2 regions of the Pontibacter korlensis genome follow, and region 2 is predicted to be linked to the other one. Evidence: riboswitches for the same ligand, from Rfam matches in the RefSeq annotation. Region 2 holds a riboswitch; the other holds the start of a gene.
The links. A riboswitch is a leader RNA that binds a small molecule or an ion and turns the genes downstream of it on or off. The one in region 2 is predicted to bind cobalamin.

Region 1 (15,911 bases), 880 kb from region 2:
ACGCTGTTCGGCCTGTTCCAGTACGTTTCTAACCGCATACCGGAAATCTCAGACGAGTTGTACCGCATAGACGATGCGCTGCGTGCCGGATTTGGTTGGGAGCTAGGTCCGTTTGAGTATTGGGATGCCATTGGTGCCCGCGAAGGTGTGCAGCGCATGGTTGAAGCTGGCTATGAGCCTGCGCCGTGGGTAACACAGATGCTGGAGCACCAGAAGGAGTCTTTCTACATCGTAGAAAACGGCACCCGCCGCTACTACGACATCAACAGCAAAGAGTATAAAGCCATACCTGGCGCAGAGAACTTTATTATTCTGAACAACCTGCGTGGCAGCAAAACTATCTGGAAAAACAGTGGTGCCTCCATCATTGATCTGGGCGACGGCATCCTAAATGTGGAGTTCCAGACGAAGATGAATACTATGGGTGGTGACGTAATTCAGGCGCTGAACAAGGGTATAGATCTTGCCGAGAAAGAATTTAGAGGTATGGTGGTAGGCAACCAGGGCGCTAATTTCTCTGCCGGTGCTAACGTAGGCCTCATCTACATGTATGCCTTGGATCAGGATTACGATGAGCTGAATATGATCATCCGCCAGTTCCAGAATGCTATGATGCGCATGCGCTACTCGGCTATACCTGTAGTGGGCGCTCCGCATGGCCTTACCCTGGGCGGTGGCTGCGAACTGAACCTGCACTGCGACCAGATACAGGCAGCCGCCGAGACTTATATGGGCTTGGTAGAGTTTGGTGTTGGCCTGATACCAGGCGGTGGCGGTACCAAAGAGATGACGCTACGCGCTGCTGATATGTATGCAGATGGCGACATAGAGTACAACGACCTGAAGAACGTGTTCCTGAACATCGGTATGGCAAAGGTGTCTACCTCAGCAAAAGAGGCTGTGGACTTAGGCTACATGCGTCCGAGCGATGGCATCACTATTAACAGCAACCGCTTAATTGCTGATGCAAAGGCACAGGCTATACTTCTGGCGGAGTCAGGCTATACTAAGCCGGTGCAGCGCACTAACATCAAAGTACAGGGCCGTGGCGCTCTCGGTATGTTCCTGACAGGTGCCAATGCTATGTACACAGGCCGCTATATGTCAGCACATGACCTGAAGATTTCGCAGAAACTGGCCTATGTAATGTGCGGTGGCGATTTGTCTGCCCCAACCGAGGTAAGCGAGCAGTACCTGTTGGACCTGGAGCGTGAGGCGTTCCTGTCGCTGACAGGTGAGCGCAAAACACTGGAGCGTATCCAGAGCATCCTTACCACAGGCAAGCCGCTTAGAAACTAGGAACTATAGTACAAACTATAAAAGAGCATCAAAAATGAACAATGCATATATCGTAGCCGGATTTCGTAGCGCCGTGGGGAAAGCTTCGCGTGGTGCCTTCCGGTTCACCAGACCTGATGACCTGGCTGCTGATGTCATCAAGCACCTACTATCTACCGTGCCTGCCCTGGACCCAGAGCGTGTAGACGACCTGATTGTGGGTAACGCTGTGCCGGAGGCGGAGCAGGGCCTGCAGATTGGCCGTATGATCTCGCTGCTGGCTTTGCCTATGTCAGTAAGTGGCATGACGGTAAACCGTTACTGCGGATCCGGCCTGGAGACTATTGCCATGGCAGCTAACCGCATTTCGGCAGGAATGGCCGACTGTATTATTGCCGGAGGTACCGAGTCTATGTCGCTGGTGCCAACAGCAGGTTGGAAAACTGTTCCGAACTACAAGATAGCTAGCAAGAACCCAGATTGGTACCTGAGTATGGGCTTAACAGCCGAGGCCGTAGCTGCAGATTATAATGTTTCACGTGAAGACCAGGATGAGTTTGCTTTTAAGTCGCACCAGAAGGCGCTGAATGCAATTGAGAAGGGGTACTTCAAAGACCAGATCGTGCCGATTACGGTGGAGGAAACTTACCTGGATGAAAGTGGCAAGAAGAAAACCCGCAGCTATGTAGTGGACACCGACGAGGGGCCACGTGCTGACACCTCAATGGAGGCGTTGGCTCGCCTGAAGCCAGTATTTGCGGCCGGAGGTACAGTAACGGCTGGTAACTCATCTCAAACCTCCGACGGAGCTGCCTTTGTTATTGTGATGAGCGAACGTATGGTGAAAGAGCTGAACCTAGAGCCGATTGCACGCCTGATAAGCTACGGAACCGGTGGCGTAGATCCGCGCATCATGGGTATGGGGCCAATAGCTGCAGTTCCAAAAGCTCTAAAGCAAGCAGGCATGACGCTGAACGACATAGACCTGATTGAGATGAACGAAGCTTTCGCGGCTCAGTCTCTTGCCGTTATGCGTCATCTGGACTTTGATCCGGACAAACTAAACATCAACGGTGGAGCCATCGCGCTTGGCCACCCACTCGGCTGCTCTGGAGCCAAGCTCTCTGTACAGCTTTTCAGCGACCTGCGCCGCACTGGTGGCAAACACGGCTTGGTAACTGCCTGCGTCGGCGGTGGCCAAGGTGTAGCTGGAGTGTTTGAGTTTTTGAAATAACGACGTACGTAGCACGACGCACAATTTTTAGATGCATAACTTCAAAGAGCTAAGAGTGTGGAAAGATTCAATAGAGCTAGCTAAGCTCGTTTATAAAGCGACTGCTCTTTTCCCACAGGATGAACGATATGGGCTGACATCACAGATTAATCGTGCTGTTGTGTCAGTTCCATCCAATATAGCTGAGGGGGCAGGTCGTGGATCGGATAAAGAATTTGGTCAGTTCCTGAGGATTGCTCTAGGATCTGCTTTCGAGCTTGAAACACAATTAATATTGGCTGAATCTTTCGGCTTCGTTAAACAGCCTCAGTATTCAGACTTGATAACTAAGAATGAAGGCGTACAAAAGATGCTAAACGGCTTTATAAACATGCTTGACAGAAAGGGTCGTGTGTCTTGATACGTGATACTTGATACAACTATAAGAAATTTGAGTAGCCATGGAAAAAACAACACAAACTGCCACCATCCAAGGTGGTGAGTTCCTGATAAAGGAGACAAACCCGCAGGACGTATTTATACCTGCTGACTTTAATGAGGAGCAGCTGATGATGGCACAAACCTGTAAGGACTTTGTGCGCGAGGAAGTATACCCGTTGCTAGATCGCCTTGACAACCATGAGGAAGGCCTGATGGAAAGCCTGATGAAAAAGGCAGGTGAGCTGGGGTTGTTCGCTGTATCTATTCCGGAGCAGTATGGCGGGCTGAATATGGACTTCAACACTTCGCTGCTGGTAACAGAGTCAGTAGGTGGTGGACATTCCTTCCCGGTAGCCTTTGCGGCACACACGGGTATCGGTACGCTGCCAATCTTATACTTTGGTACCGAAGAGCAGAAGAACAAGTATATCCCGAAGCTGGTGAGTGGTGAGTGGATGTCAGCCTACTGCTTAACGGAGCCTGGTTCTGGTTCCGATGCTTTGGCGGCTAAGACGAAAGCTGTACTGAACGAGGCAGGTACGCACTACATCCTGAACGGCCAGAAAATGTGGATCACCAATGCAGGTTTTGCGGATGTGTTTGTGGTGTTCGCACAGGTAGATGGAGATAAGTTTACAGGCTTTATTGTGGAGCGCGTCTACAAAGGAGTGAGCCTTGGCAATGAAGAGCACAAAATGGGTATCAAAGGTTCTTCTACTCGCCAGGTGTTCTTCGAAGACTGTGAAGTGCCGAAGGAAAACGTGCTAGGCGAGATTGGTAAAGGCCACCTGATTGCTTTTAATATCCTGAACATTGGTCGGATTAAACTAGGTGCTGCTACACTGGGAGCTGCAAAAAAAGTAGCCGACCTGTCTGTGAAGTATGCTAACGAGCGTCACCAGTTCAAGCTTCCAATCTCAAAATTTGGTGCTATCCGTTATAAGCTGGCCGAGCAAGCTATTCGCATTTACGGCGTAGAATCAGCCTTATATCGTTGCGGTATGGATATCTATCGCAAAGAGCAGGAGCTAATGGCGAACGGAGCCAACGAAAACGAGGCTCTGATGGGTGCTGCCCGAGAGTTTGCCGTTGAGGCTGCTATGCTGAAAGTAGAAGGCTCAGAGGTGCTGGATTATGTAGTAGACGAAGGTGTGCAGATTTACGGTGGCTACGGCTTCTCTGCAGACTATCCGATGGACCGCGCTTACCGCGACTCCCGTATCAACCGCATCTTTGAAGGTACCAACGAGATCAACCGCATGCTGACAGTAGACATGATCCTGAAGAAAGCCTTGAAAGGTGAACTGGACCTGATGGGACCAGCCCAGGCAGTGCAGCAGGAGCTAATGTCTATCCCAGACTTTGGTGACGAGGAGGAAGGCCTGTTTACAGCGGAGCACAAGGCTATCAAGAATCTGAAGAAAGCTATTCTGATGGTGGCAGGTACGGCAGTGCAGAAGTATATGAACTCACTGGCTAAAGAGCAGGAGATACTGATGAGCATTGCCGATATGGCTATCAAAACCTATGTAGCAGAATCGACCTTGTTGCGTGTGGAAAAACTAGTAAGCCAGAAAGGTGAGGAGGCTGTAGCAAATCAAATAGATATTGTACGAGTTACAGTGAACGATGCCGTAGATACTGCCTTTAAGGCAGGTAAGGAGGCTATTGCCGCTATGGCCGAAGGTGATGAACAACGCTTGTTGTTTATGGGCCTGAAGCGCTTCACGAAGAAAGATTTGTATAACACTAAAGAAGCGCGTCGTCGTATAGCCGCTGCCCTAATTGAGGCAAACGAGTTTGTGTATTAATTCTGACCACTTATAGTTCAAAGGCTGTTACCAAAGGTAGCAGCCTTTTTTATTGTCTTTTTGAGAGCATCAGCTTTGTTTGGTAAGCTTTTTTGTGCAAAAAAAAGTCGCATAAGAACGAATTTTATCATGGTTTCAACGTATTTGGAATAAGCACCTATACATGAACAAAATAAAACTATGCAAATATCTTGTCTCATTCCGTGTTACAATGAGCGGCAGCGGATTGGTACTGTTCTGAAGGAAATAATAAAGGTGAGATCGGTTACACAAGTTGTATGTGTTGATGATGGATCTTCAGATGGGACAGCTGATTATATTGAAAGATGTTGGCCGCAAGTACAAGTCGTGCGCTTACCGAGCAACAAAGGTAAGGCAGCCGCAATAAAGAAAGGCTTGACGTTAGTCAAAAATGAGCATGTCTTGTTAATGGATGCGGACCTGCAGGCACTAAATACAGATGAAATAGAGGCAGCCGTCTCTGCTATGGCTAAAAACCCCACTGTGGATATGATCATACTGCGGCGCATAAATTCGCCATGGTTTGTGAGGTGGTACCGCAGTGATATCCTTCTCTCGGGTGAGCGCTTGATCAAGAAAGCAGATCTGGAGCAGGTAGTACATCAAAAGATAAAGAGGTACCAGTTGGAGGTAGCTATAAACCGGTACATGCTGCGACACAGGAAGCAAGTTCGCTGGATGCCTTGGTCTGCCACCAATACTTATAAAGTTGATAAGCTTGGGGTGGTGGATGGCTCAAAGAGGGAGTTTAAAATGTACCTGGAGATAGTATCCTTTGTGGGTTTCTCTCATATGCTGTTACAGCTAACCTCTTTTACCAGAAGGATGAAGGTAAAACAAAAAAGCGAGGCTGTTATGCCCCGCTTTCTGCAGCAACTTAAGCTGTAGTTAGCTGCTTATTTTATCTCTATACGGCTAAGCTGAAGCTGGTCTGGTTTTTTGCCCGCGCGTACCACGGTAACAATGTCTTTAGGAGCTAGCCAAACGGTGTAATCTTTCACGTAGGCTAGCTTCTTATCATTGGCTACATTAAGCCGAAGGGCCTGAGGAGCTGAGGAGCTGCCATTGCTAGTGTTGATTTGGCGCAGGTACAAATCATACTTCCCGTTTAGTTCCTCAAGTGTAAGCAGGTTTAGTGTGTTGCCGCTCAGGTGAGAACTGTAGGAGATACTGGTGAAGCCTTCGGCGGCAGGTGCTTGCTGTTGCTTCGTTAGCACAGAATTCCAGTCGTAGCCCATGTACTCGTCGTAAGCGAAAAGGTGCAGCTCTTCTGCGAAGTATGGCGCATTCTCGCCGCCTTCTGTATACTTCTTCTCGGCCAGAATGACAAGCTTTTTCTCCGGTGTCAGCAGTAGCTCGCTTAGGGAAATGTCTTGTAGCCTGTTGCCCTTATTGCTCTTGTCGAGAGCATTTATCTTCTGCACATAATCTGGGCTGAACTTAAACTCCTCAGCGAAAACCATGTCCTCATTCTCGAAGTCGTACTTTACAGCTTTAAGACTGTAGTAGCCGCCGCTCTTTTCGTCGGCAGTTAGAACGGCTCCATAAAGCAAACCGTCCTCCATTAACTTGAAGCGGGTATCGCGGATGTATACTTGCAGTCCGTCGAACACACCTCCAACCAAAACCGACATCACTTTGGCTTCCTTGCGGCCCGGTTTAAACTGGCGCACACTCAGGCGGTTCATCTGGTCCGAAATCAAACTTACATACTGCTCGCCGCCATTGCCCAACTGAATATCTGCCGTCAGAATACCGCGCAGGTCGCTCAAGTCATACTTAACATCCTGTTGCTTCTGCAGATTGCCGTTAAATAAACTGCCGCTGATGCTTTGTATCTGAAAGCTGTTGTCGGTATGGAAGCGATAAGCTAAAACCTGAGAGCCATCTTCAGAAATGGCAACTCCTGCACGTCGGCTTTTAGCTGGCGCTTCTAAAAGCAGTACTGGCTGCTCTTTCTTTTCTGCCTGAAGGTTGATACGGTGCCCGTACAGCTGCTGATTTTGGCCAGCTTTGCGGTTTGTTATCACCAGAACTGCCTCGTTGTTGGCTGTAAATTTATCTACTGTCTCTCCATCCTCTAAAGGGATCTCCACAGACCAAACTTTTTTCAACTCAGCACTATACTTCTCTACTGTGTATTTGCTGTTGTCTGTGCGGTTCAGGAGCACAAGCTCATTCTGCCCAACAGGTATACTTTTGTCAGGAAGGCGCTGGTTAAAATGGTCTGCTTCAGGATCGGGATTATAGCTGAAATCTACGGATGCTCTGGTTTTGGACTGAGCAAGTATAGCCTGCGGCTGGCAGAGCAGACACAGAAGTATAAACGAAAGGATGAACTGCTTTTTCACGGGTGGTATAGATTTGTGCTAGGGGTAAAACGGAGGCTTAAAGTGTTTGTTGTGGATAACGGGCTGGTGCAGCCGAAGCCTGAAGCGTAGCGAGGGTTAAGGCTGAACTTTGTTCTCTGAAGCTTTTTATGTCACAAACCAGAGTTTATTTTGGTGTTAATGTGAGACAATCAATTCAGGTTCAGCAGTTCTAACTAAAGAATCAGGAGGAATGGTCTCGTAAAAGTCAATATCTGCACGAACTTTTTCAAGCAAATCTCCTGTAGGTCTTCCCTTAGGGAGAGCAAGCAGGTAGTTTCCGAACCCTGAATACCCTACCATCGAGGTATCCAACACCACCTCCCCCTTTTTTACAACCCTAAAATCAACCCTGAAAGTATCTGTATAATCTACACAAAATAACTGGGAAACTATCCAGCTTTTATCTTCAAAGAAGCCTTCATGAATCACCTTTGAATTGAACTTGATAGACACTTTCTCTCCTTTGTTGAAAGAACCAAGGAGTTGGAAGTTCTCGCACACTTTAATATTCTTTTCTTCTTGGCACCCAAAGAGCAGAAGTAATAAGATTGTTGTAAAGAGTGGGAAAGTTTTTTTCATACTTTAAGTTACGGAGAACTTCTATATAACTCCACTAAGCGGCTTCCATTTTTAGTTCAAAGAGCCTCCGCTCTAGGTATATGATCTTCGCCTGCTTGTACTTTTTCTGATAAGCAGTCAGTTCAACAGGGCTGAACTCCTGCTGGCAAGATACCATTTTGTAGTAAATTGTAGCAATCTTATTAGCCGTGGCCACAGTGGCGTACTTGTTACCACCCTTTGCTTTCATCCGCCTGAAGTAGTCACCGAGCCAGTTGTCGCTTCGCTGCACGGCATTGGCGGCGTTACGGAAAGCCTGGCTTGCCGGGTTTGGCTTCTTTTTCATAAGGGTACTGCTAATAAGCTTCCCTCCTGATATTTTGTTGTTGGGACACAGGTTCAGCCAGCTGGCAAAGTGCTTAGCCGTTTCCCACTTGCTCATGTCTGTGCCTGTTTCAGAGAGAATCTCCAGTGCGGCAATGTCACTGATACCGTAAATGGCCATCACGTCCACTCCCAGCACTTTTTTCAGGTAGGAGCAGGTGTTGAACGATGGCTTGTTCCTGTTGGCCCTCTTAGCAGAGACGGCCTCACACTCAGGCGCCGCTTCAGGGCGGATTTCCCTATAGTAATGCTCCAGCTGCCTTTCAATGGCCACATCGCACAAGGCGATGCGTTCGGTCAGGTACTTATAACTCATGTAACAGTCCTCCAGCAGGTAAAGCTGCTCTGCGCGCCAGTTGCCCTGTAGGGACTTGAGGATGGTTGCCCTGTCGGCCTTCACCTTGAAGTGGACGCAGGTAAGGAAGTTCTCCGCTGTCCTCTCCCCACTCAGGATGGCCTCAATGATGGCAAGGCCGCTCTTGCCGGTGATGTCGCGCAGCAGCGTGTGCACCTTCACGTTCATCAGCTCCAAGGCCTTCTGCATCCTCAGCACGCATCTGCCTCTATCCTGGGTGAGCGTTCTGCGGTGGCGAACCAGCGTGCGCAGCGCCTCCTGCTGGTCGTCGGGAAGATAGCTGCTGCGGAGCAGTCCGCAACTGTGCAGCTTCTGAATCCAGCGCGCATCATCCTCATCGTTCTTCCTGCCGCTCACGTTTTTAACCTGTTTGGCATTAACCAGGTACACCTCCAGGCCGTGCTGGGTGAGCAGGTTGAACAAGGGTCTCCAGTATACGCCAGTGCTCTCCATGGCCACCGTGTCCACCCCGCATTCGAGCAGCCAGGCGGCGATGGCCTCCAGATCGCAGGTCATCGTCCCAAAGGACCTGACCGGCAGCGTATCCCTGCCCTCGGGTACGGCAACGGCGTGAATGGTGTCTCCCACATCAATACCTGCCGCGTTCGGGTTGGCCAGCTGCATGTTGATGGCACTCTCTCTTGTAGTGGTTTGCTTTTTCATAGGCTTTAATATTTTGGGATAAATACAAAAGCCATTGCCTGCCGCCCAGTCAGCTTACTCTTCTATGCGGGCTCTAACGCCCAGTTTGAAACCAAATGGGGCAGCAGAACCACACTACTGGCAGAGTTCACCCACTCAATGTTAGGAAAGGTCTTGCTGCAAAAGCTCCTGTAACTAATTTTACTGTCTCCCCAAATTTTCGGCTAAAGAACTGAGCTTAAGTTATCATGTCAGAAACATTGGCGGGCCAATACAGGCACTACTGTATAAAAGGAACACTACTCCTGCTATACACCCAAATCCAGCGTATAAACGGAACTGGATTACCGAATATACTATATTTACACTGGCCAGAGTTAAGGCAGTTGTAATATTAACCTTTGACTATTGTTTCGCGTGGAACCAAAGTATAAACTTTGCTCCTCAATAAAGAGCTGTTCAAATGGTGTTTGCATTACACCTCAGAAAGCACTCGTATTGGTTGCTTGTGCTCGTCTATGGCTACAAAAGCAAAGGTCCCGCTCACTGCCTTTGTTCGTACATCAGAATACATTTCTTCAACATAAATCTCAACCTGTACTTTCAAGCTGGTATTGCCTACACTTATAACGCGGGCTATCAGCTCTACAATGGTACCAGCGGGTATGGGTTGTGTAAAGTCAATTCTGTCTGATGAAACGGTAACCACACGTTTGCGGCAAAAACGTGTGGCAGCAATAAAGGCTACCTCGTCCATTAGTTGCATGGCCGTGCCTCCAAAAAGGGTGTCGTAATGGTTGGTGGTATTCGGAAAAACAGCCTTAAAGATACGGGTTTCTGATTGCTTGATGCGTTCTTCTAAGTTCATAAAAGTTTTGATTGTTGATGTGTAGGTGGCAAGCACATACCGGTACAGCTTTTTAACAGCGAAGGTAGTTTAGAGTATAAAAGTTACAAGGGGTGGCGCGACATGTGCTTTTACTAAAAGTTTGAATGCCTGCGCAGGAAGGTGTGGAAAGGAAGTGTAGACCGTACTACTGGTACGGCTAATTTCTTACCACAGGCCTTAAGCGCGAAGGCTGTGCATAAACATCTGTGGCAAGTATCCTGGCTTATAACTTTACTGCCGCCCTTCGCACCCGACTCCGGACAAAGGGCCTGTTTGGCGTTAACATAATGTTACTTACAGTTGCGCGTCAGCCCGTGATTTACACACGGTTCCTTTTTAAGCTCTGGTTATGCTACCAGAACAGCGCAGGCGCTGTAAAGATAAGGGTAAAATTTAACCTGAGTAGTGGAAAAACTGCTGTAGCTCTAACTGATCCTGCTCCAGTTCACAGTGTTGGCACTCAGTGACTGAATGTGGCGGCGGATGTTGGCATGCCCCGGCTGCTCCAGCTGCGGGTCCTGGTGTAACACGCGCTGTGCAGCGGCTCGCGCTTCCTGAAGTATAGGCGCATCTTTAGCCAAATCTGCAATGAGCAGGTCCAGTACGCCGCTCTGTTGTGTGCCCATTAGGTCGCCGGGACCACGCAGTTTCAGGTCAATGTCTGCAATCTCGAAGCCGTTGTTCGTGCGTACCATCGTCTCAAGACGGGTTTTGCTGTCCTTGCTCAGCTTATAGCCTGTCATCAGGATACAGTAACTCTGCTCGGCTCCACGGCCTACACGGCCGCGCAACTGGTGTAGCTGCGAAAGGCCAAATCGCTCGGCACTCTCTATTATCATCACAGAAGCATTTGGAACGTTCACACCTACTTCGATTACGGTAGTAGCTACCATTATCTGCGTTTCGTTCCTTACGAAGCGCTGCATCTCGTAATCCTTGTCCTGCGGCTTCATCTTGCCGTGTACCATACTTACCTTGTACTCCGGGAAAGCCCGCTGCACGCTCTCAAAGCCATCCATCAGGTCTTTATAATTCTCCATCCCCTCTGACTCCTCAATGAGCGGGTACACGATGTAAATCTGCCGGCCCAGCTTTATCTGGTCGCGCACGAACTGGAACACACGCAGGCGGTGCGAATCGAAGCGATGTACGGTTACGATTTCCTTACGGCCGGCTGGTAACTCGTCAATCACCGACACATCCAGATCGCCATATAAAGTCATGGCTAAGGTGCGGGGAATAGGGGTGGCCGTCATCACGAGCACGTGCGGAATAACTCGCGGGTTTTTGCGCCAGAGCTTAGAACGCTGCTCCACACCAAAGCGGTGCTGTTCATCCACAATGCAGAGCCCCAGGTTCTGAAACTGCACCACGTCTTCCAGCAACGCATGCGTACCCACAATCATTTTCATCTCGCCAGAGCGCAGCTGCTCGTGTATTACTTTTCGCTCACTGGCCTTTGTAGAGCCTGTAAGTTTGCCAATGTTGATGCCCAGCCTATCGGCAAAGGCCTTTAAACCCACATAATGCTGGTCGGCCAGAATTTCGGTTGGTGCCATTAGCACCGACTGCGCCCCATTATCTGCCGCAATCAGCATAGTAATAAAGGCCACAATGGTTTTGCCGGAGCCTACATCCCCTTGCAGCAGGCGGTTCATCTGCTTTCCGGCCGTTAAGTCAGCGTATATTTCCTTCACCACCCGCTTTTGAGCATTGGTCAGGTCAAAGGTCATGTGGTTTTTATAAAATTCGGTGAGGGTGGAAGTGTTCTTAAACACCTGCCCCTGCAGATCTGCTTTGCGCACTACCTTCTGGCGGAACAGGCGCAGTTGTATGTAAAAGAGCTCCTCAAATTTGAGCCTGAACTTAGCTTTGTTATACTTCTCCGCCGTTTCCGGGAAGTGAATGTTGGCATAAGCACTACGCTTATCCATCAGCTTATACGTATCAATCAGCTCCGGCGACAGCGACTCCTGCACCTGTGGCAATGCTACTTTTAACAGCATCTCCATTATTTTGCTGATCACTTTGCTATCGATGCGGTGTGCTTTGAGCTTTTCGGTAGTGTGGTAAACTGGCTGCAGAAAAGAGGTTGTTTGTTTTTCCTCAGCCAGCTCCTCTAGCTCAGGGTGTGCCATGCTGAACCTGCCATTAAACTCCGTAGGCTTTCCGAACACGATGTAGTCGGTGTGGTTCTTCAGTGTTTTCTGCATCCACTTCACACCTTTAAACCATACCAGCTCTAACTGGTCACCGTTCTCATCTACCAGCGTTGCCGCCAGGCGCTGCTTACGCCCTTCGCCAATGACTTCTTTGCCCCTAACGCGGCCACGCACCTGCACATAGTGCATACTCTCATCCAGTTCGGCTACTTTGTAAAACTGCGTGCGGTCTAGATATCGGAAAGGGTAGTGCTGAATTAGGTCGCCGTAGGTGAAGATGTTGAGTTCTTTCTGCAACAGCTCCGCCCGCATCGGCCCAACGCCTTTCAGGAATTCTATTTTAGTGTTGAAGAAGTTACTCACGTGATCTGGCTTGCTTTTGGGTGAAAGGAATGGCAAGTATAGAATGCAAAAATAAGCAAAAGCCCCGACAGGTTTAAACGCTGGCGGGGCTTTATACTTGTTGATGACTTTGCTATGCTCAAATGGCTTATTTACTTTTCCACTCTAGCGTGTTCAGCAGGTGTATGATATCTTTTTTTACAAATTCAATTACCGGAGCCAGTGAATCATTCTGCGTAGCTGTTCTGAAGTATAAAGCACCGCGCAGGAAGTGCTCTGTAGAATCAGTAACATAGAACTGGAACTGACTCGGTACCTCACCCTCCAGTTCAAATACAGAAGCCACATCTCCGGAAGAGATCTTTATCTCAGATTCCTCAATCGCATAAGCCTTAATCTGATGCTTGGCAGTTAGTTTGCGAGCATCTTCCACCAGGTCATTTAGCACCTCATTGCTGTTTTGCAGGTCTTTGTATGTTAGCTGCACATTGGCTCCAAGGCTTGGATATATAATATTGATCCAGTGTGGTTGCGCAATGCCAGAAGAGTCAGGACGTATTTTGGCGTGAGCGGAGTACTCAAAACTGTACGGGTGGTCCTCCTGTAGCTGTTGGTATGCTTGTGACGGCAGATCGATGCGGTTGTAGCCTTTAGGCTTTGGGGTATACTCGGCTCCGCAGGCTGCTACACCAGCAGTAAGGCCAATCCACATACATGCCTTCAGGCTAACTAACTTTATGATACTGTTCTTTTTTGCTTGCGACATTGATCTTAATTCGTTTAACGCGCTTTGTGTCCGCCGACTCTACCGTGAAATGGAAGCGCCCATACTCTGCTGAGTCGCCCACTCGCGGAATCCTGGAAAACAGCGCCAGCATTAGACCAGCTACTGTCTCGTTATCACCTTTTACCTCATCAAAGGCATCAAATGGCACCTCGGTTATTTTGCAGAAGTCATGTAGCGAGGTCTTGCCGTCAAAGATATAGGTATTTTCGTCGAGTTGAGAATAGATGATATCATCATCGTCATCAAATTCGTCGTTAATCTCACCCACAATCTCCTCAACAATGTCCTCCAAGGTAAGTAAGCCTACAGTGCCTCCATACTCATTTACTACAATGGCCATGTGCACATGCTTTTCTTTGAAATCCTGGAAAAGGTCAGCGATGCGCTTTGTCTCTGGTACAAAGAATGGTGGGCGTACTAACTGCTGCCATTCAAAGTCTTCGCCTTTGCCCAGGTGTGGCAGAAGATCTTTTACATACAGTATACCCTCTATCTGGTCTGTGTTCTCTGTATAAACTGGCACCCGGGAGTATCCCCATTTCACAATCTCAGGCATTAGCTCCTGCAGTGTCATGGTTGTACTGAACGCTACAATATCCACGCGAGGGCGCATGATTTGCCTTACATTGATGGCTCCGAAGTTTACAACGCCACGCAATATTTTGCGCTCCTCCGGAGAGGTGTCGGCATTTATCAGAGCCACGTCTAGGCTGTGGTGCAGCTCTTCTATGGTGTGATTGTAGCCTCTGATAATATACTTTTGTTCGATGTACTCATTTATGGAGGTAAGAAGCCAGGAGGCAGGGCGGATAATTACCTGCAGCCTGTCTAACACTCCGGCCATACGGCGTACGAGCGACATACGGTGTTTCTGCACATATACTTTTGGCAACACCTCTCCACAGAAAACAATGAAGAAGGTGGCAAATAGCATACATAGTGCCATTGCACCAGCCGATAACGTCATGGTGCCAAACACTTGCCACGCTACATAAGCGAACAGCGTAATGATGGCGACATTAATGCCGTTGTTGAAAACAAGTATAGTAGTAAGAAGCTGACGCGGGTTCTGCAGGAGGCGGTACACATGTTGCTCAGCGGGGCGCTTGCTCGTTTTGCACTGCTCTAGCTCCTGCTCCGAAAGAGAGAAGAAAGCTGCCTCGGCCCCTGAAGTCAGGGCCGAGAACAGCAATAAAATGAAACCGCCTAGTATGGCGATCAGGTATTCTACCCTGAGCTGGGTCAATGAACTCTGTAAAAATTGGAGTAAGCTATAACTCAGGGGGTCTCCGGGATCTGTACTTTCCAAAATTGTTCAGTTTAGTGAAACATAGGTTAGAAGGGCAGGTCGTCCGGTTCGTCGCTCTGGAATCCTCCGGCTGGGCTGCCGCCTTTGTTAGCCGTCGCGCCACCGCTATAGTTTCCGCTGCTGGCAGCAGTGGATCCTTGGCCTTGGTAGTCGCCGCTTCCGCCGTTATCGCTACGGCCACCAAGCATGGTCATATTATCTGCCACTATCTCAGTGCTATAGCGCTGCACACCATCTTTATCCTGGTAACTGTTCGTACGGATACGTCCTTCAATGTATACTGAATTGCCTTTGCGCAGGTACTTTTCAGCTACCTCTGCCAAGCCTCTCCATACTACAATGTTATGCCACTCGGTGCGCTCCTGGCGCTGTCCGTTTTTGTCTTTGAAAGTTTCGGAAGTAGCGATTGGGAATCGAGCTACTGCCACACCACCTTCCAGGTGACGTACTTCTGGGTCTTTACCTAAGTTTCCGACCAGAATTGCTTTGTTTACACTTGCCATGTCTCTTCGTCTGTAAAAATAAGTTTAATTGGGCTACTCCAACAACCAAGCTGGAGGCAAATATGGCTTTTTGAACTACTAGAATGCTTTTTATTCCAGATTAGTTTCAGCTTATAAATATACTAAAATCTTAGCATCTTTCAAATAGCTACTGATCAAAACTGGCTTAGGTAAAGCCTCTATTTCTTGAACGTTATAAGGTACTAATCTTGTTTCTTTTAGCACTTCATCTTTTAGGTCTGCTTTAAGCTTAATACGATAAAAACGGGCCGTTATTTTCTGGTGGCTTAGAATATGTTTATATTCTTTTTGGGGCGGTTGCAGTTGTGCCTCCTGCACCGGGATGCCTGCTTCCTGCAATTCCTGTAAAAGTTGCTCCAAAGATAAGTCTTTGCTGTCATTCTCGTAGAGGTAAAAGTCATAAAGGCCTTGCCAAATGTCTCCTTCCAATCGCTTCCGCAGGTAAAATCTTCCCTCCAGTTCAAAAGTAATATAGTGGAAAAACCGTGGGCGTGCAGCCTTTGCTTTCGACTTTACAGGCAACTCCTGCACCATGCCATGGCTAAAAGCGAAGCAGCTTTGTTGTAGGGGGCAGAAGAGGCAGTCTGGCATCAAAGGGGTACATTGTACAGCGCCAAACTCCATTATAGCTTGGTTATAGGTGTCTGGCTCACCTTTAGGTACTAACTCATCTGCCAGCTTTTGGAATACCTTGCGCGACGAAGGTGCCGCTATATCATCAGTAATGCCAAACACGCGTGCCAGTACCCGGAAAACGTTTCCATCAAGTACAGCCACCTGCTCCCGGAAAGCAAAAGCCGCAATAGCTGCAGCAGTGTAGCTG
Region 2 (15,911 bases):
AGCAAGGGTCGCTCAAATTACTTTCTTATACTGGTGGAAATCTGATTGCCCGAACTATATTCCGGGACAGCAAAAACAAGCTGTGGGTTGGCTCCGACCAAGGTGTGTTTCAGATAAAGAACAATCAGCTGGTGCAGCCTGTGGAGCTAAAGGGTCTGAACCTAACGGAGGTACGTTCCATCACTGAAGACAATCAGGGCAATTTATTCTTTGCTGCCTTCAACACAGGTTTGCTGGTGCTACAGGGCGAGAAAGCTACCCTTTATACTTCTAAAGAGGGCTTACCAAACGAAGCTATCAAAACCTTGTATGCCGATGAAGCTGATAACCTCTGGATCGCTACCAACCGGGATGTACTTAAAGTAAGGCTCCCGCTGCTTCGCCAACAAGGCAAATTCAGCTACAGGAGCTACACGAGCCCCAGTGGCTTCAGAGGCTTAGAGGTATGTGACAACGCAATGCTGCAGACAGCAGACGGACACATGTGGTTTGGTACAACCAAAGGACTTTCCAGGTACCTGCCTCACCTGGATCGCCAGAACGCGGTTTACCCCGAGATGGTACTCATAGATGTACTGCTCCACTCCAACCCTACCGACTGGCGGGCACTTGGCCACAACCCGGATAGCACCACAGGCTTGCCACAGAACCTGCGGCTTCCACACACGCAAAATCATTTGTCGTTCAATTTTCATGGCATTTGCCTTTCAGATCCGGAGCAGGTAAAGTATAAGTACCGCTTAGTAGGCTACAATGATGCCTGGTCTCAAGAAACAGAGCGTTCTTTTACCACGTACGCCAACCTTTCGCCAGGCACATATACTTTTGAGCTGCTGGCCTGCAACAACGATGGTTTTTGGACACCTCAGCCCCTTACTTACACTTTCTCTATTGTGCCTCCTATTTGGCGACGCGAGTGGTTTATAGGAGTCATACTGCTGCTGATGGCTGGGGCTGTGCTAAGCGTGGTGCGTCTGCGAGAGCGAAGCCTTGTTAAGATGAACTCTCTGCTGGAGTTAAAGGTAGACCACCGTACTCGTTTGCTCGAAAGGCAGAACCGTGAAAAAGAGATTCTGCTGCAGGAGATACACCATCGGGTTAAAAATAACCTGCAGATTGTGATCAGCATGCTAAATCTGCAGGCCCGCCACGTGCAAGATCCTTCTGCACAGGAGGTAATGCAGGCACTACGCAGCAGGGTTCGTTCTATGTCGTTGTTGCACGAGCGCCTTTACCGCCATAACGATTTGGCTCAGATCAACTTAGAAGAGTATTTTCTGGAGATATGCGAGAGCCTTTATGCTTCCTATGGCGTAAGTATGGATAGGGTTGAACTCGAGCTAGATGTACCTTATACCAAGATGGATGTTGACTCGGCTATCACCTTAGGATTAATTGTGAACGAACTGGTATCCAATACCTTAAAATATGCGTTCCCAAGAGGAGAGTGTGGAGTGCTGCGAATTGAACTGGTGCAGCACGATGAGGTGCAGTATACCCTCACCGTGAGTGACAATGGTCATGGCCTTCCCGAAGATTTTTTCGAGAAACAACAGCATGGGCAGTCTTTTGGGCTAAAGCTAGTACAGTCGTTGAGCAGAAAGCTTGACGGTAACATCAGATTCTTTAACAAACATGGCACTAAATCAATATTATATTTTGTTTTGCCACCATAATTATTAATTTCACGTATGAACCTAATGCTATGACAAAACCTAAAATCCTTATATCGGAAGATGAGGTCATCATCGCGGAAGACCTTGCGGCTAGCCTGGAAGAATTAGGTTATGAGACGTGTGCCATAGATACAGGGGAAGACACGATCGACATGATTCGGGAAACTCAACCAGACTTGGTACTGCTCGACATTAACCTGCGTGGCGATGCCGACGGCGTGGATATTGGCTCACGCATCCGCGAAGAGTTCGGCATACCGTTTATCTACCTCACCGCCTACGCTGACCCAGCGACCATTGACCGTGCGAAGAAAACGGAGCCCGACGGTTTTTTGGTAAAGCCTTTTGATGAGAAGAGCCTGCGATCTGCCATTGAGATAGCCCTCTATAAGCACGACAGCAACCACAAAGACACTAAGGTGGGGAATGGAGCCAGTATGGACTCAAAAGACAAGGACGTTGCTACTGACTATATCTTTGTAAAGGTAAAGCACCGCATCATTAAAGTGCACTACAGCAATATTCTGTGGGTGGAGGCTTATGATAACTACTCGTTTATAGTTACCGCCGATCAGAAGTACCTTGTTAGCTCCACGCTAAAAGATATGGAGCAGAAGTTGCCGTCGCAGAACTTTGTACGGGTGCACCGCTCTTATATCGCCAACCTTGATAAAATAGAGGCTTTGGAAGAAAACTCTGTGGTATTCTCTAAAGGTGAGATACCAATTGGAAAGTCTTACAAAAAGGCACTCATGTCTAGATTTAACATTATATGAGGCACGGCTACTAGTTCACTCTCCCATCAGCTACTACTGAAAAGAAAAAGGCCGGTGCTGCTTTACAGCACCGGCCTCTATAGTTTTATGGCTAACAGATATTAGTATCTGTAATATTCCGGCTTAAACGGCCCTTCTACCTCCACGCCGATGTAGCTTGCCTGATCTGGCGTAAGCTCATCCAACTCTACACCAATCTTACCTAGGTGCAGGCGGGCAACTTTCTCATCCAGGTGCTTCGGCAAAGTATAAACCTTGTTCTCGTAAGCATCTGCATTAGTCCAAAGCTCGATCTGGGCCAATGTCTGGTTAGAGAAGGAGTTAGACATAACGAATGATGGGTGGCCAGTAGCACAACCCAGGTTTACCAGGCGTCCTTCTGCCAGCACAATAATGTCTTTGCCCTCAATGTTGTACAGGTCAACCTGTGGCTTGATCACATCTTTCGTGTTGCCATAGTTTTTGTTCAACCAAGCCATATCGATCTCGTTGTCGAAGTGGCCGATGTTACAAACAATAGCTTTATCCTTCATCAGGCGGAACTCACGCTCTGTGATGATGTCTTTGTTACCGGTAGCTGTTACCACGATGTCAGCCTCTTTAACGGCATCTACCATTCTCTTCACAGCGAAACCATCCATAGCAGCCTGCAGGGCGCAAATCGGATCAATCTCAGTAACGATAACACGGGCACCGGCACCACGCAAAGAAGCGGCAGAACCTTTACCTACGTCACCGTAACCAGCTACCACAGCTACCTTACCAGCCATCATTACGTCAGTGGCACGACGGATAGCGTCTACCAAAGACTCTTTACAGCCATACTTGTTGTCGAACTTAGACTTGGTAACAGAGTCGTTTACATTGATGGCAGGCATTGGCAGCGTACCGTTCTTCATACGCTCGTACAGGCGGTGTACACCTGTAGTAGTCTCTTCAGATAGACCTTTGATTCCAGAGGCCAATTCAGGATACTTATCCAGTACCATGTTAGTCAGGTCACCACCATCATCCAGGATCATGTTCAGTGGCTTACGGTCTTCGCCGAAGAACAACGTTTGCTCAATGCACCAGTCAAACTCCTCTGCAGTCATACCTTTCCAGGCGTAAACAGAGATACCGGCAGCAGCAATGGCAGCAGCAGCGTGGTCCTGCGTAGAGAAAATGTTGCAAGAAGACCAGGTAACCTCAGCACCCAGCTCCACCAGTGTTTCGATCAGCACAGCAGTCTGAATAGTCATGTGCAGACAGCCAGCAATGCGGGCACCAGCTAGCGGCTTGCTTGGGCCATACTCCTCACGGATAGCCATCAAACCAGGCATCTCAGCCTCTGCTAGTCTTATCTCCTTGCGGCCCCACTCGGCCAGCGAAATATCCTTTACCTTGTACTTCAGATCTGTATCTATCATATTTATTGCTCTTTCAAATGAAAACACAAAATTACAAAAATTGTTGCGCTTCATCAACATTACTGGGTCTGAAGCAGTTCTACAGCAGTGTAAATAAGAACGGCGCCTGCCAATAAGTAGCAAGCGCCGTAACTATCTGTAGTAAAGGAGGTGCTTAGTTATTCTCTATCACTTCCGCACCAAGCATGTTCATGTTACCTGATGGAGGGCTGAGGAAGCCTCTGGCAAATACAGTATAGATTTTACCAGACTGCAGGTTTAAAGTGGCAGAAACAGCAGCATCGTCAGAGTTAACGGGCTGCACCTCCACAGTGTAACTGCCTGCATCCACAGGAGTAAAAGCTGAGGCCTCTTTAAACTCCATATCAGAAAAAAGAACTGGGCCTCCCTGCACAACCACATCTACATTAGGAGCGTCTGGCGATAAGTGCACAAAGCGAACATGTGCTTTCCCACTGGCAGGAGCTGTCAGGTCATCCATCAGCACCACCGGAGCAATCTCACTCAGATGTCGGCAGCAAAAATAGTGTAGCTCATATCTTCTATCAGATTCACATCGGCATTTATAACCGGACTACCTGTACCGGTACCAGCAGCAGTTACTTTAAAGTTACGGTTACCAGCCTCCACATTCAAGTAACCTATGTTGTCCAGATAATTTAGAGCAGCATTATTCACTTTCGCATCATCTACATAAAGATCTATGCCAGGAGCGTCTGGGGAAGCATGTACTATCATTACATTTGCCTGATCGGTCAGGTCCAGGTCATCATCGTCATCATCGCAGCTTGCCAAAAATACTGTTGGCAGTACAGTTAACAGCATCAGTTTCATCCAGTTCTTCATAGCCTTCCTCATTAAATTAAATATGTTTTGATATTCTATTAAATTGACCTGCTTCAGTTTTGTTTAATTTTTATTTAAAAACGTTAGACAAAACTGAAGCAGGTCACTATCTTATATTGAGTATCTTTGCCAGAAGTATAGAATTAGAGGCACCATGCGGATTTTCACCACCGAAGAACAAGAATTTATACTTGAGCACCAGAAACATGATGTGGCCCAACTAATGCTGCAGGCACAGCGATACCCTAACCTGCCGGTGCAGGAGTTGGTGCTGCAGATAAAAGCCCGGCAAAAGGCGGCACAAAAGCTGCCAACATGGGTAGAGAATCCGCAGGTCGTGTTTCCGGTGGCACTGTCGGTGGAGCAGAGCTCGTCAGAGATAACGGCGGCTTATAAAGCCAGTTTGGTGAAAGGTAAGCAGCTGGTAGATCTAACAGGAGGCTTTGGAGTAGACTGCTTTTATTTTTCCCGCAGCTTTGCGCAGGTGATACACGTGGAACAGAACCAGGAACTACAGGAGATAGCGAAGTATAACTTTGGTCTGTTGGATGCAGAGAACATCACAAGTATAAACACTACTGCCGAAGAGTTTTTAAGCGGCTTTGAAGGAAAGGCTGACATACTGTACCTGGACCCCGCCCGGCGAGGCAACCATGAACAAAAGCTTCACCTGCTGCAGGATTGTGAGCCAGATGTGCTACGTCTCCTGCCCCTGCTCTTCCAAAAGGCCGAGGCTGTACTCTTAAAAACATCGCCTATGCTGGACATAGAGCAGGCATTGCAAGAGCTGGGCCACGTGGAACAAGTATGGGTGGTAGCACTGCAGAACGAGGTGAAGGAAGTACTATACTTGCTAAAGCCGGAAGCTCCTGCTCCTGCTGATGTGCCTCGTACGGCCGTAAACCTGCTGCCTCAGGCTAATCCGCAACTGCTTACTTTTAGCCGTACACAAGAGGAAGCAGCCACACCTGTTTATAATGACCCGCGGGAGTTTATATATGAACCTAATGCTGCCATACTTAAAGCCGGCGCATATCGCTACCTGGGGCAGCACCTGGCTTTGAGCAAGCTGCACCCTAATAGCCACCTCTATACCTCAGTACAGCTATTGCCACACTTCCCGGGCCGAAGCTTTAGGTGCCTGGGCATAAGCCGCTATAATAAGAAAGAACTTCTAAAGCAGCTGCTTGAGAAAAAAGCCAATATAACGGTGCGTAACTTTCCTGAGTCTGTTGCTGACATCCGCAAGAAAACAGGTATAAAAGAGGGTGGCCAAACTTACCTGTTCTTTACCACAGATATGCACCAAAAGCCCATCGTCCTGCTCTGCGAAAAGGCATAACCTCTGCCACCCCCTTACCCTACCTGCTCAACTAGCCTATAGATAACCCGTACAAAGTATAGTATGGCCGCTACACACGGCCGTACTTTGACTTTAACCTATAAGCTATGAAACAAGAAAAAGATAAGAATCAGCAGAAGGATAGATTGCAGCAGGATGTGAATGAAACATCCCGCACCATGAAACCAGGGAAATCGATCAAGAACAGCGCTACTAGTTCCCAAAGCGATGCCACCTCGCCTACCATCAGCGGCACCGGTGGCGGCATTACTAACATCCGCACAGGTAAAGATGTGGAAGAAAACAGTGACCAGAAGTACTAAGAGGCAGCCGCAAAACATGCTAAAGTAACTGACGTACACTGTAGAACGGCCTTACGAAAAGGCCTGATGTTTCACCTAAAAACTTCTATACCAGATGAAAGGAGAAAAGAACAAGAACTTGGAGTTCCATGGCTTTGCAAGCAACCCTGAGAAATCGTTTGAGGCGGGCAAAAAAGGAAACAGGTTGGCTATTGAGAACTCGCTTCGAAATAGCAACAACAATCCAAACAACCCGAACGCCCAGAATCAAACTGCCTCCAAAGTGGGCAACCAGAACAAGCCTACTCAAGGCAAAGGCTGGCAAAGCATTCCTGCTGGCTCTGAGTCCGCTGGTAAAAAAAGCGAATAGTTTAATTTAACCTATGAAAACAATGGAAGATAAAAATAAGAAACAGCAGTCTGACCTGACAGACAAGAGCAACAGCAATAAAAAAGATATTTCAAATAGCCTGGAGCGCGACGTAACCGATACGAAGCTAACCGGCAGACAAACTCCGCAAAACCGCACCGACAACGAGCAGGACCGCGAGAGTAAAAAGTCTAACAGCTAATTTCTGACACCACATAACGCAAAACAGCCGCAGCACTTTATGCTGTGGCTGTTTTGCGTTAAAGAACGCTGGTCATTTTCTTACCTTACTTACTAACTCAACACGTCACAGTCTCCACCTCGTCAGCCTTACTATAACTATGAAGTTCATCCCTCCGCTCCTGCTTTTACTGCTACTGGCACTCACAGCATCGGCACAGGTCCCATCCAGTAAAACAGTAACATTTGTGCTGCACACACCTGGCTTACCCGATACTGCCCAAGTATATATTACCGGCAACGCTCCGGAGCTTGGCAACTGGAATCCTGGAAAGGTGGAGATGGAACGAACCAGCTCTACTAGCTGGCAAAAGGAAATTGTGCTGCGCGAGCCTCTTATGCACCTGGAGTATAAGTATACGCTGGGCAGCTGGGAGCATGAAGCCACTGACAGTACCGGAGCCCCTCTGGGTAACTTTACGGTTAAAGTGGAGAGTAGCCTGCAGGTAAAAAACCAGGTAAAGCATTGGCGGGATGGTAAAGCACCTTCTGCAAAAGGAGGCGTAACAGGCACGGTTAGGTACCATCAAAATTTAGGAACAGGCAACACTATACCTGCCCGCGATTTGGTCGTATGGCTACCGCCAAATTATGACCAGGACCCTCGAAAACGCTACCCTGTACTTTACATGCATGACGGGCAAAACCTTTTCGACCCTGGCACCAGCTCTTTTGGAGTAGACTGGCGCATTGATGAAACAGCCGATAGCCTGATACGAGCAGGCGCGATAGAGCCAATCATTATTGTCGGCATCAACAATAACGAAGATCGCATGCAGGAGTATACTCCTGGCGATAAAGGCTCAGCATACATGGATTTTGTAGTCAATACTGTAAAGCCTTTCGTAGATAGCACATACCGCACAAAGCCTGACCGCAAGTACACTGCTACGGGCGGTTCTTCGGCAGGAGGTACCATAGCTTTCATGCTGGCCTGGGAGCATCCGGAAGTCTTCTCTAGAGCCATTTGCATGTCGCCTGCCTTTAAAATTCAGCAAATAGACTATGTAGATGACGTACTTGCTTATAAAGGCAAAAAGAAAGACCTGTACTTCTACATCGACAATGGTGGGATTGAGCTGGAGGAACAATTGCAGCTAGGTATAGATAACATGCTGCGGGCTCTGCAAAAGAAAGGCTACCGGGATAGCAAAAACTATACTTGGGTAAAGGACCCACAGGCAAAGCATTTTGAAGCTGCCTGGGGTAAGCGAATACCACAGGCTTTAAAGGTTCTTTTCCCGGCTAAGTAGCTTTTAATACTACCTCTTACATGTTCTAAAAAATATCAATAGGCTAACATACACCTCTTTGCCTAGCAGGCTTTTATAATTATATTGCTTTTTCTTTCTGGTTGTAAAATACCCGTAAAACATAAGCTAAAGAAGCTAAGGCGATGTTTACAATAAAGAACCTGCACGAAGCACCTGAACACTTCAACACTGTAGCCAACTGGATATACCAGCAGTGGTGGCAAAAGCCGGGCAACACCATAGAGGTGGTGAAGGCTCCTTTGCGTGAGCACCTACAATCTGGAACGTTTCCGGTTACACTAGTGGCTTTATCAGGAGATAAACCAGCAGGTTCGGTATTGCTGATAGAGGACGACGGTGTGGAGGCACTCCCGGAACTGAAGCCTTGGCTAGCCGCACTCTATGTAGCACCTGAGTACCGTATGCAGGGGGTTGGCAAGTTACTGGTCCAGGCCTTAGAGCAGCACGCTCAGCAGATTGGTTTTTCTGATTTATACCTGGTAGCCACCGACAGAGTAAGCTTCTACTATGACCTGGGCTGGCGCGTATATACTAAGCTAGTAGGCAACACAGGCGTTACCATTATGCATAAGCATATCGGCACTACTTCAAGCACTCCACATGTGAGCACGCATCATCTATAGATTTTCGTAATCCTTAGTGCCGTTATAGCTTTTAACAATTCTCTGTACTTTGCGGCTTAGAACCATCAAGCAAATCAATGCTTCAGAAGATCACCCAAACCGACAACTCCAGAACAACCATCTTGATCCGGCTTATAGTAGGTGTCGTGTTTTTATCGGAGGGCATTCAAAAGCTTTTATTTCCTGCAACACGAGGCGCAGGACGCTTTGAGAGAATTGGCCTTCCCTCGCCTGATTTTTTGGGTGCCTTCGTGGGCTCTTTTGAATTTATCTGCGGCACACTGGTTTTACTCGGGTTGTTTACGCGCCTGGCAAGCATGCCTCTCATCATAATCATGCTCACGGCCCTGGCTACTACTAAGCTGGAGATCTTAACTAACGATGGCGTTTGGGAAATGCTACATGCCAGCCGGACAGACTGGTCGATGTTGTTGGGAAGTACATTCCTGCTGATTAGAGGTGGAGGTTATTGGTCAGTTGACAATAAGTTGAGTGCGAAGAATTAGAAAGCTGTTTATCCCAGCTCAAAGTTATCTTTTTTTGCTTACCCACTTGCTCCCTTTCAGCCAAAACCGCCAAGGCAGCAGCGCATCTTCACCGGCATAGTCTATGCCAATGCGTGGTCCAATGGCTATATCCTCGGCCGGCACAGTAACACCTTTATCCTCCAGCCAAATTGTGTTACCAGTCAGGTCGGCACCATAAAGCTTTTTATCTATGCCTAGAGCAATGCTAAGCACCCCAGGCCCGGCTGTAAGGTTAGGTTTTGCACTTGCCATGCCCCGCCGCAGCAGCATCTCCTCTACCCCTACCTCTGGTTCTATGGCACGCACCAATACGGCATCTGCTTTATTTTTCTCGTTGGTGATGATATTAAACAAGTGGTAAATGCCATACACCAGGTATACATAAGCGACTCCTCCCTCATGATACATGATTTCTGTGCGGGAGGTACGACGGTTCAGGTGGGCATGGCAAGCTCTGTCATTTTCCCCGGCATAAGCCTCTGTTTCCACAATCATTCCTCCTGTAAGTATGCCATCGACGCAGGTGTAGACATACTTGCCCAATAACTCCTGTGCCACTTGCACTACATTAGGTCGGGTATAAAAAGGTTTAGTCAGTTTCAATGTTCTGCTCTTGTCAATTTGTGCTTGGAGTTACGCACCAGAGCAGGTTCGGTTGAAGGCCCCAGTAATATGTTCTGAACAGGATTAACCAACATTGCATAAATGTTCCTACCTTTGCACCCAGATTGGTGGCCATAACTACTGCCGTGGTTGTAGCCTTAAAAGGGAAGCAGGTGTAACTCCTGCGCTGTTCCCGCAACTGTCATCTTCACCAAAAAGGTTAGCCTATACCCTACGGCCACTGTGCAGCACACGCTGCGTGGGAAGGCGGGCTAACTGAAGAGAGCCAGGAGACCTGCCAGTCCGACACTGATTTGTCGTATGCTTTCGGGTAAAAAGCTGCACGGCCACCGCTATAATAATTGCGCTTGCTGTTACCGCCTTTGTACCTGTTGCATGCTTCGGGATGTAAGCAGTATGTATTTTGACTAAATTCTCTCTTCTGAAAATATGGCTTTGCGCCTGCCTGGGCGGTGTTACTACTGTGGCTATGGCACAGCAGGATACTACTTGGCACCAGCTGCGTACGGTAGAGGTTTTTGGCAAACCCGCCGAAGTATATGCTGCCGGCAGTCGTGTAGTACAGGTAGACAGTTCCTTCCTGAGCACCTATAGTTCTGGTTCACTTGCCGAAGCGCTGCAGGCACGCTCTCCCATTTACTTCAAGAGCTACGGTGTAAGCGGCATTTCATCAGTAGCGTTTCGGGGCACCAATGCTTCACAAACGGCTGTACTTTGGAATGGGCTTAACATTGCTCCGGCTACCTTAGGCCAGATAGACTTTTCAACTATTCCTTTAAGCGGAGTTGGTGAGGTGGCAGTACAGCATGGTTCTGCTGCAGCTAACTATGGCAGTGGTGCTATTGGCGGAGCAGTGTTGCTGAACTCCCCTAACTTTAGCACAGAAGGCTTTGGAGGCGATGTGAAATTAGAAGCAGGAAGCTTTGGCCGCTATTTTGGCAGCGGCAGCGTAGGCTACACGGCGAAAAAGTTTTCCTATGGATTAAGCGCTTATGGTAGCCTAGCCAAGAACAACTTTAAATACAGAAATCTCAGCCGCTTTGGTACGCCGGAAGTGCGCCAGGAAAATGCACAGATGGAGCAGCACGGCTTTACCCAAGACCTAAGCTGGCACTTGTCACCGGGAACGGAGGTGGCTGTACATAGCTGGTATACTTTTTCGGACCGAGACCTCCAACCTGCTATGGGTTCTGCCTATGCCAATGCACAGCAGCAAGACAAAAGTCTCCGCCTGATGACAGAGCTCAAGCACCAGAGCCAGCTAGGCCAGACAGACGTAAAGGTTGCCTACTTTAACGACTACCTACACTATACCGACATCAGCTCCAATTCAGAGTCGAATGTAGACACTTATCAGCTACAGGCTGAGCAAACATATACCTACGGCGAACGCTGGAGCCTCAGGGGCGGTTTAAACCTGCAGCATTTTGTAGCATCGAACGATGGCTACGCTGGGCAGCAAGATGAAAACCGCGCCTCCCTGTTTGCACTGTTCCGCTACGACCCTGTACAACCACTCCAACTTACCTTAAACCTGCGCCAGGCATTGGTAGAAGGATACAACCCTCCTCTTACACCAGCACTGGGCTTTAACTGGAAGTTCTTTAACAGCCACCAGCACCAGGTATCGCTAAAGGGCAATGTAAGTGGCAGCTACCGCGTGCCAACACTTAACGACCGCTTCTGGGTAGGAGCAGGCAATCCTAATCTGCATCCGGAGCAAGGGTGGAACTACGAGCTGGGTCTGCGTCACGTGCTGGTGCAAGAAAACAACCTGCTGCTAGAAACAGAAGCGGCAGGTTACTATATGCTTATTGATGATTGGATACAGTGGGCTCCGAACAGTACCGGCGTCTGGCGCCCAACCAACTTACAGAAGGTAGAAAGCAAAGGCTTGGAGTTTAGCACCACCGCTACTGCTACTTTCTCAGAACTAAAGCTGCGTAGCTCTGCTGGCTATACCTATACTTCGTCGGTGCAGGCTGAAGTGTATGAAGGCAGTGGCGACAAAGGAAAGCAGCTAATGTATGTACCGCAGCACAAGGCTTTATTCTCCACAAAAGCTACTTACAGAAAGTGGAGCCTGATCGGCAACGTTAACTATACCGGCTTGCGCTACACTACCAATTCTGAAACCAGCAGCCTCAACAGTTTCACGCTCCTGCACCTGGCACTAAGCCGAAGACTACAGCTAGGGCAAAACACCCTGCATTTTACGTTACGTTCCGACAACGTAACAAACGCCGAATACCAGACGATGGCTTACCGGGCTATGCCTCCACGCGGTTATACTTTCAGTTTACGATTTATCATACCCTAACTATAATTCTTACTTAAACCATAATGAGAAAACTCAACTACTTCCGCAGCTTTTTTCTAGCTGCCACACTAGCCATCACCTCTCTTGGCTTTACCAGTTGCGACGACAACAATGACGGTCCAAGCGGCGCTTACTCCGAAGATGGTGTATTTATAGTGAACGAAGGTAACTTTGGTACTCCTAACGGCTCTATTTCCTACTACAATAGTAACTCAAATGAGGTACAGAATGGAATTTTCAGCACAGTAAACGAGAATCGCCCACTTGGTGATGTAGCCCAGAACATGGTTGTCCACGGCGACCGAGCCTTTATTGTAGTAAACAACAGCAATAAAATCGAGGTTGTTAATGCCGCCACCTTCAAGTCTGAAGGCGTGGTAGAAGGCCTGAGTGCTCCACGTTACTTTGTGGCACTTAACAATGACAAAGGATACGTAACTGAGTGGCTTCCTGCTAATGCAGATTGGAGCTACAACAAAGGCCGTGTTTCGGTTATCGACCTGAAGTCATACTCTGTTGTGAAAACAATAGAGGTGGATGTGCAACCAGAGCAGCTTCTAATAGCCAATGGCAAGCTGTACGTTACCAACCAGGGCAGCGACAAAGTTACTGTTATCAATACTGCCAATGATGCAGTTGAAAGCAGCATTACAGTAACTTATGGCCCTAACAGCCTTGCTCTCGACAGAAACAATACCCTGTGGGTGCTTAGCTCTGGCAATAAAGACTGGAACTTACCTCAGTCGGAGCACACTGCTGGTGCTCTTTCAAAGATAAATGTGTCTAACAATACTGTTAGCAGCACCATAATATTCCCTAATGTTACAGCATCGGCTGGTAAGCTGGTTACCAACGGCAGCAAAGATAAGCTATACTTTATCTACAACGGAGGAGTGCATCAGCAAGATATCAGCGCTACCACTCTTAATGAAACACCACTTATCGACCGCAGCTTCTACGGCTTAGGTGTGGATCCTGATAACGGCAACATTTACGGTGGAGACGAAAACAACTGGTCTGGCGACGGCACTGTGTATGTTTACAATTCAAACGGCACACAAATCACCACCTTTAAAGTAGGTGTAGGCCCGAACGGCTTTGTTTTTAATTAAGCATAATGCTTATCAAAAACAGAAAGCCTGCCCTATTTAAGGGCAGGCTTTCTGTTTTATAATGTTTATACTTCATTGATTATTCTCTCCTCTATCCGCAGCATCTTTCTTGCCGTCGCCAGCATGTACGGCACTGCCTTTCCTGTTATCATCATGCTTTTCATGATCTGCGTGATCGTAGTGCTGCTCCATGCTATCGCGCTCAGCCTGCACCTGGTCGTCCTCATCCTGGTTTACCATACTTCCTGGCCTCTTTATGTCGCCACGCTCTGTATCTGTGTCTCCTGGATCTGTTCCTGTATTACAAGCAGCTATACTAAAAGTAGCCATTACAGTAGCTACCATTGCAAACAGTGTAGATCTTAATTTGCTTTTATTCATCTTATATAAAATTTCCTGTTAAACATTATAGCTGACGACAGGCAGACCCGACGCAGCATACTAAATGTACGGCATGGCTTAGTTTATAGTTGAAATGTGCACCAGAAGGTATTTATACCCGTACATCAGCATAAACCAGAATTTGTTGCATACCATGGAAGAAAATAAAGCAAAACAGCCACCTAAAGAGACCACAAAAGACGACTCTTCGGACGTAGAAAAAGTAAGGCAAGACAAGCAAATACCGCCGCCGGAGCCAGAGAGTGACACGCGGACGCAATCGTCCGAGGCTCAGGAAGAAAGTGAGGCAGAAAAAGGCCACTCCTGATTTTTATATGTTCCCGCAGGCACTCTATATTTGGAGTGTAAGTAAGTAATATATGCCTAGACCAATTTTAAAACCGCAGCTCCGCAAAAAGCTGCTGCTTATTGCCCTCATTTGCTTTTTGTTGGCTTCGGCGTTAGAGCTCTATACTTTCGGCCTCCACTCTGACTTTCCGCTCCGGTTACTGCGCACTTTCTTTGTGATTTTTGTGATGGTTACCCTCACTATACAGGTTATTGTGCCTGGTGTGAACAAGGGCGTTGATCGTGTAATAAGAAGATAACAAACAGCTAATAATAAGAAAAGCCTGCGTTTAAAAGCGCAGGCTTTAGTTTTTAAAGGGTATTAACTAGCTGGTTGGGGTTTCTTTCTAAAGTATATGGCCGTGACACGCTTTGCAGGGTCGTGCCCCAAAAAAAGTATGGGCCTGTTATCTGTACTGAAGGTATGTAACAGTCCTTCCCAGTCCTCCTCTTCTTCCATCAGGCGTCCTGCCTCAGCTGCCTCTAAAGCATGCTCTAAGCAGCAGCTGGTATTTAAAAGCTGATTTGTTTCTGAAGTATCTGTTGTCGTGTTAGACGTAACAACAGCAGTACTAACTTTGTCTGTGTAGTCTTCCTTCTGCCAATCCATCGCAAGCACTGCTAGTATGAGCAGTAGCGTGGTCAGTATCATTTGTAAGTTTTTCTGGGCGTTCATGGTAGAGGGATTTGTTATAGTGGCATAGTAAGCTAAACTCCTCAGCATCAATTTTCTTTCTTGAAGCAAACTTAAAAACAAGATTCTCCAATTACAAATAATTCCAATTAAATATTGTTAAAATATTATACCAGTTAAATATACCAAGTCAGTTGATTTTGAGACCTTAACATGAACCGGAACACGGCACAGGCTGTTGCATAAGGGCGCTCTGAAAGTCTGCGCCGGAATCTGTACTTTTGTGCGCTGGCATTGCTGCCGCATACTTATACTTTAAGCTGATTTATATTTTGGAGAAGCCAACCATACTGCTCATTACGCCGCCGCTTACACAACTAAACACGCCATATCCTGCCACTGCTTATCTGAAAGGGTTTCTGACTGGCCGTGGTTATAGCGTCACGCAAGCCGATATCGGCATTGAGCTGGTACTGCGTATGTTCTCTCGCAAAGGGCTTAAGCGTATATTCGAAGCGGTGGAGCAGGGCGATTATGAGCTCTCTGATAATAGCCTACGTATACTTCGCCTGAAGCGGGATTACCTAGAAACTATAGAGCCGGTTATCCGATTTCTGCAGAATAAAGACCATACACTGGCGCAGCAGATAAGCTACAGCCGATTTTTACCCGAGGCCTCCCGCTTCGACCAGGTGGAGGATATTGATTGGGCCTTCGGAAGTCTGGGTATAACCGACAGGGCCCGCTACCTGGCTACGCTATACTTGGAGGACCTTGGTGATTTGATAAAGGAGACTATCTCGCCATACTTTGCTTTCAGCCGCTATGCTGAGAAGCTGGCTATGTCTGCCACCTCTTTCGACACACTGGAGGAGGCCTTGCAGGAGTCTCCAAGCCTTGTAGACCTTATGTTACTGGAGCTGCTGGAGGAGCGCCTGCAACAGGTACAGCCTGATGTAGTTGGCTTTTCTATACCTTTTCCGGGTAACCTTTTCGGCGGGCTGCGCATGGCTCAATATATCAAAGAAAAATATCCGCACATAAAAATAGCCATAGGTGGTGGCTATCCTAATACTGAACTGCGCAGCCTGCGAGAGCCACGCCTGT

Region 1: linked by a shared signal. The riboswitch ahead of PKOR_RS04320 (acyl-CoA thioesterase) and the one ahead of PKOR_RS08265 (TonB-dependent receptor plug domain-containing protein) in region 2 are both predicted to bind cobalamin.

The regions. Positions count from the first base shown of each region.
Region 1 covers NZ_CP009621.1:1,050,808-1,066,718, reverse strand. The annotation lists gene PKOR_RS04360 (3-hydroxyacyl-CoA dehydrogenase/enoyl-CoA hydratase family protein) at 1-1,299, shown strand, start outside; gene PKOR_RS04355 (thiolase family protein) at 1,334-2,512, shown strand; gene PKOR_RS04350 (four helix bundle protein) at 2,544-2,912, shown strand; gene PKOR_RS04345 (acyl-CoA dehydrogenase family protein) at 2,953-4,743, shown strand; gene PKOR_RS04340 (glycosyltransferase family 2 protein) at 4,924-5,652, shown strand; gene PKOR_RS04335 (hypothetical protein) at 5,661-7,115, opposite strand; gene PKOR_RS04330 (hypothetical protein) at 7,272-7,715, opposite strand; gene PKOR_RS04325 (IS110 family RNA-guided transposase) at 7,750-9,096, opposite strand; gene PKOR_RS04320 (acyl-CoA thioesterase) at 9,551-9,943, opposite strand; cobalamin riboswitch at 10,156-10,347, opposite strand; gene recG (ATP-dependent DNA helicase RecG) at 10,390-12,489, opposite strand; gene gldD (gliding motility lipoprotein GldD) at 12,617-13,180, opposite strand; gene gldE (gliding motility-associated protein GldE) at 13,194-14,501, opposite strand; gene PKOR_RS04300 (single-stranded DNA-binding protein) at 14,591-15,067, opposite strand; gene mutY (A/G-specific adenine glycosylase) at 15,179-15,911, opposite strand, start outside.
Region 2 covers NZ_CP009621.1:1,927,147-1,943,057, reverse strand. The annotation lists gene PKOR_RS08325 (ligand-binding sensor domain-containing protein) at 1-1,676, shown strand, start outside; gene PKOR_RS08320 (LytR/AlgR family response regulator transcription factor) at 1,706-2,452, shown strand; gene ahcY (adenosylhomocysteinase) at 2,554-3,861, opposite strand; gene PKOR_RS25535 (DUF4397 domain-containing protein) at 4,016-4,342, opposite strand; gene PKOR_RS25530 (DUF4397 domain-containing protein) at 4,366-4,707, opposite strand; gene PKOR_RS08305 (THUMP-like domain-containing protein) at 4,862-6,049, shown strand; gene PKOR_RS08300 (hypothetical protein) at 6,157-6,372, shown strand; gene PKOR_RS08295 (hypothetical protein) at 6,467-6,721, shown strand; gene PKOR_RS08290 (hypothetical protein) at 6,735-6,923, shown strand; gene PKOR_RS08285 (alpha/beta hydrolase-fold protein) at 7,063-8,214, shown strand; gene PKOR_RS08280 (GNAT family N-acetyltransferase) at 8,358-8,858, shown strand; gene PKOR_RS08275 (DoxX family protein) at 8,936-9,364, shown strand; gene PKOR_RS08270 (DNA-3-methyladenine glycosylase) at 9,389-9,988, opposite strand; cobalamin riboswitch at 10,098-10,305, shown strand; gene PKOR_RS08265 (TonB-dependent receptor plug domain-containing protein) at 10,413-12,329, shown strand; gene PKOR_RS08260 (YncE family protein) at 12,353-13,441, shown strand; gene PKOR_RS08255 (hypothetical protein) at 13,514-13,822, opposite strand; gene PKOR_RS24725 (hypothetical protein) at 13,968-14,150, shown strand; gene PKOR_RS08250 (DUF2798 domain-containing protein) at 14,203-14,430, shown strand; gene PKOR_RS08245 (hypothetical protein) at 14,493-14,822, opposite strand; gene PKOR_RS08240 (B12-binding domain-containing radical SAM protein) at 15,137-15,911, shown strand, end outside.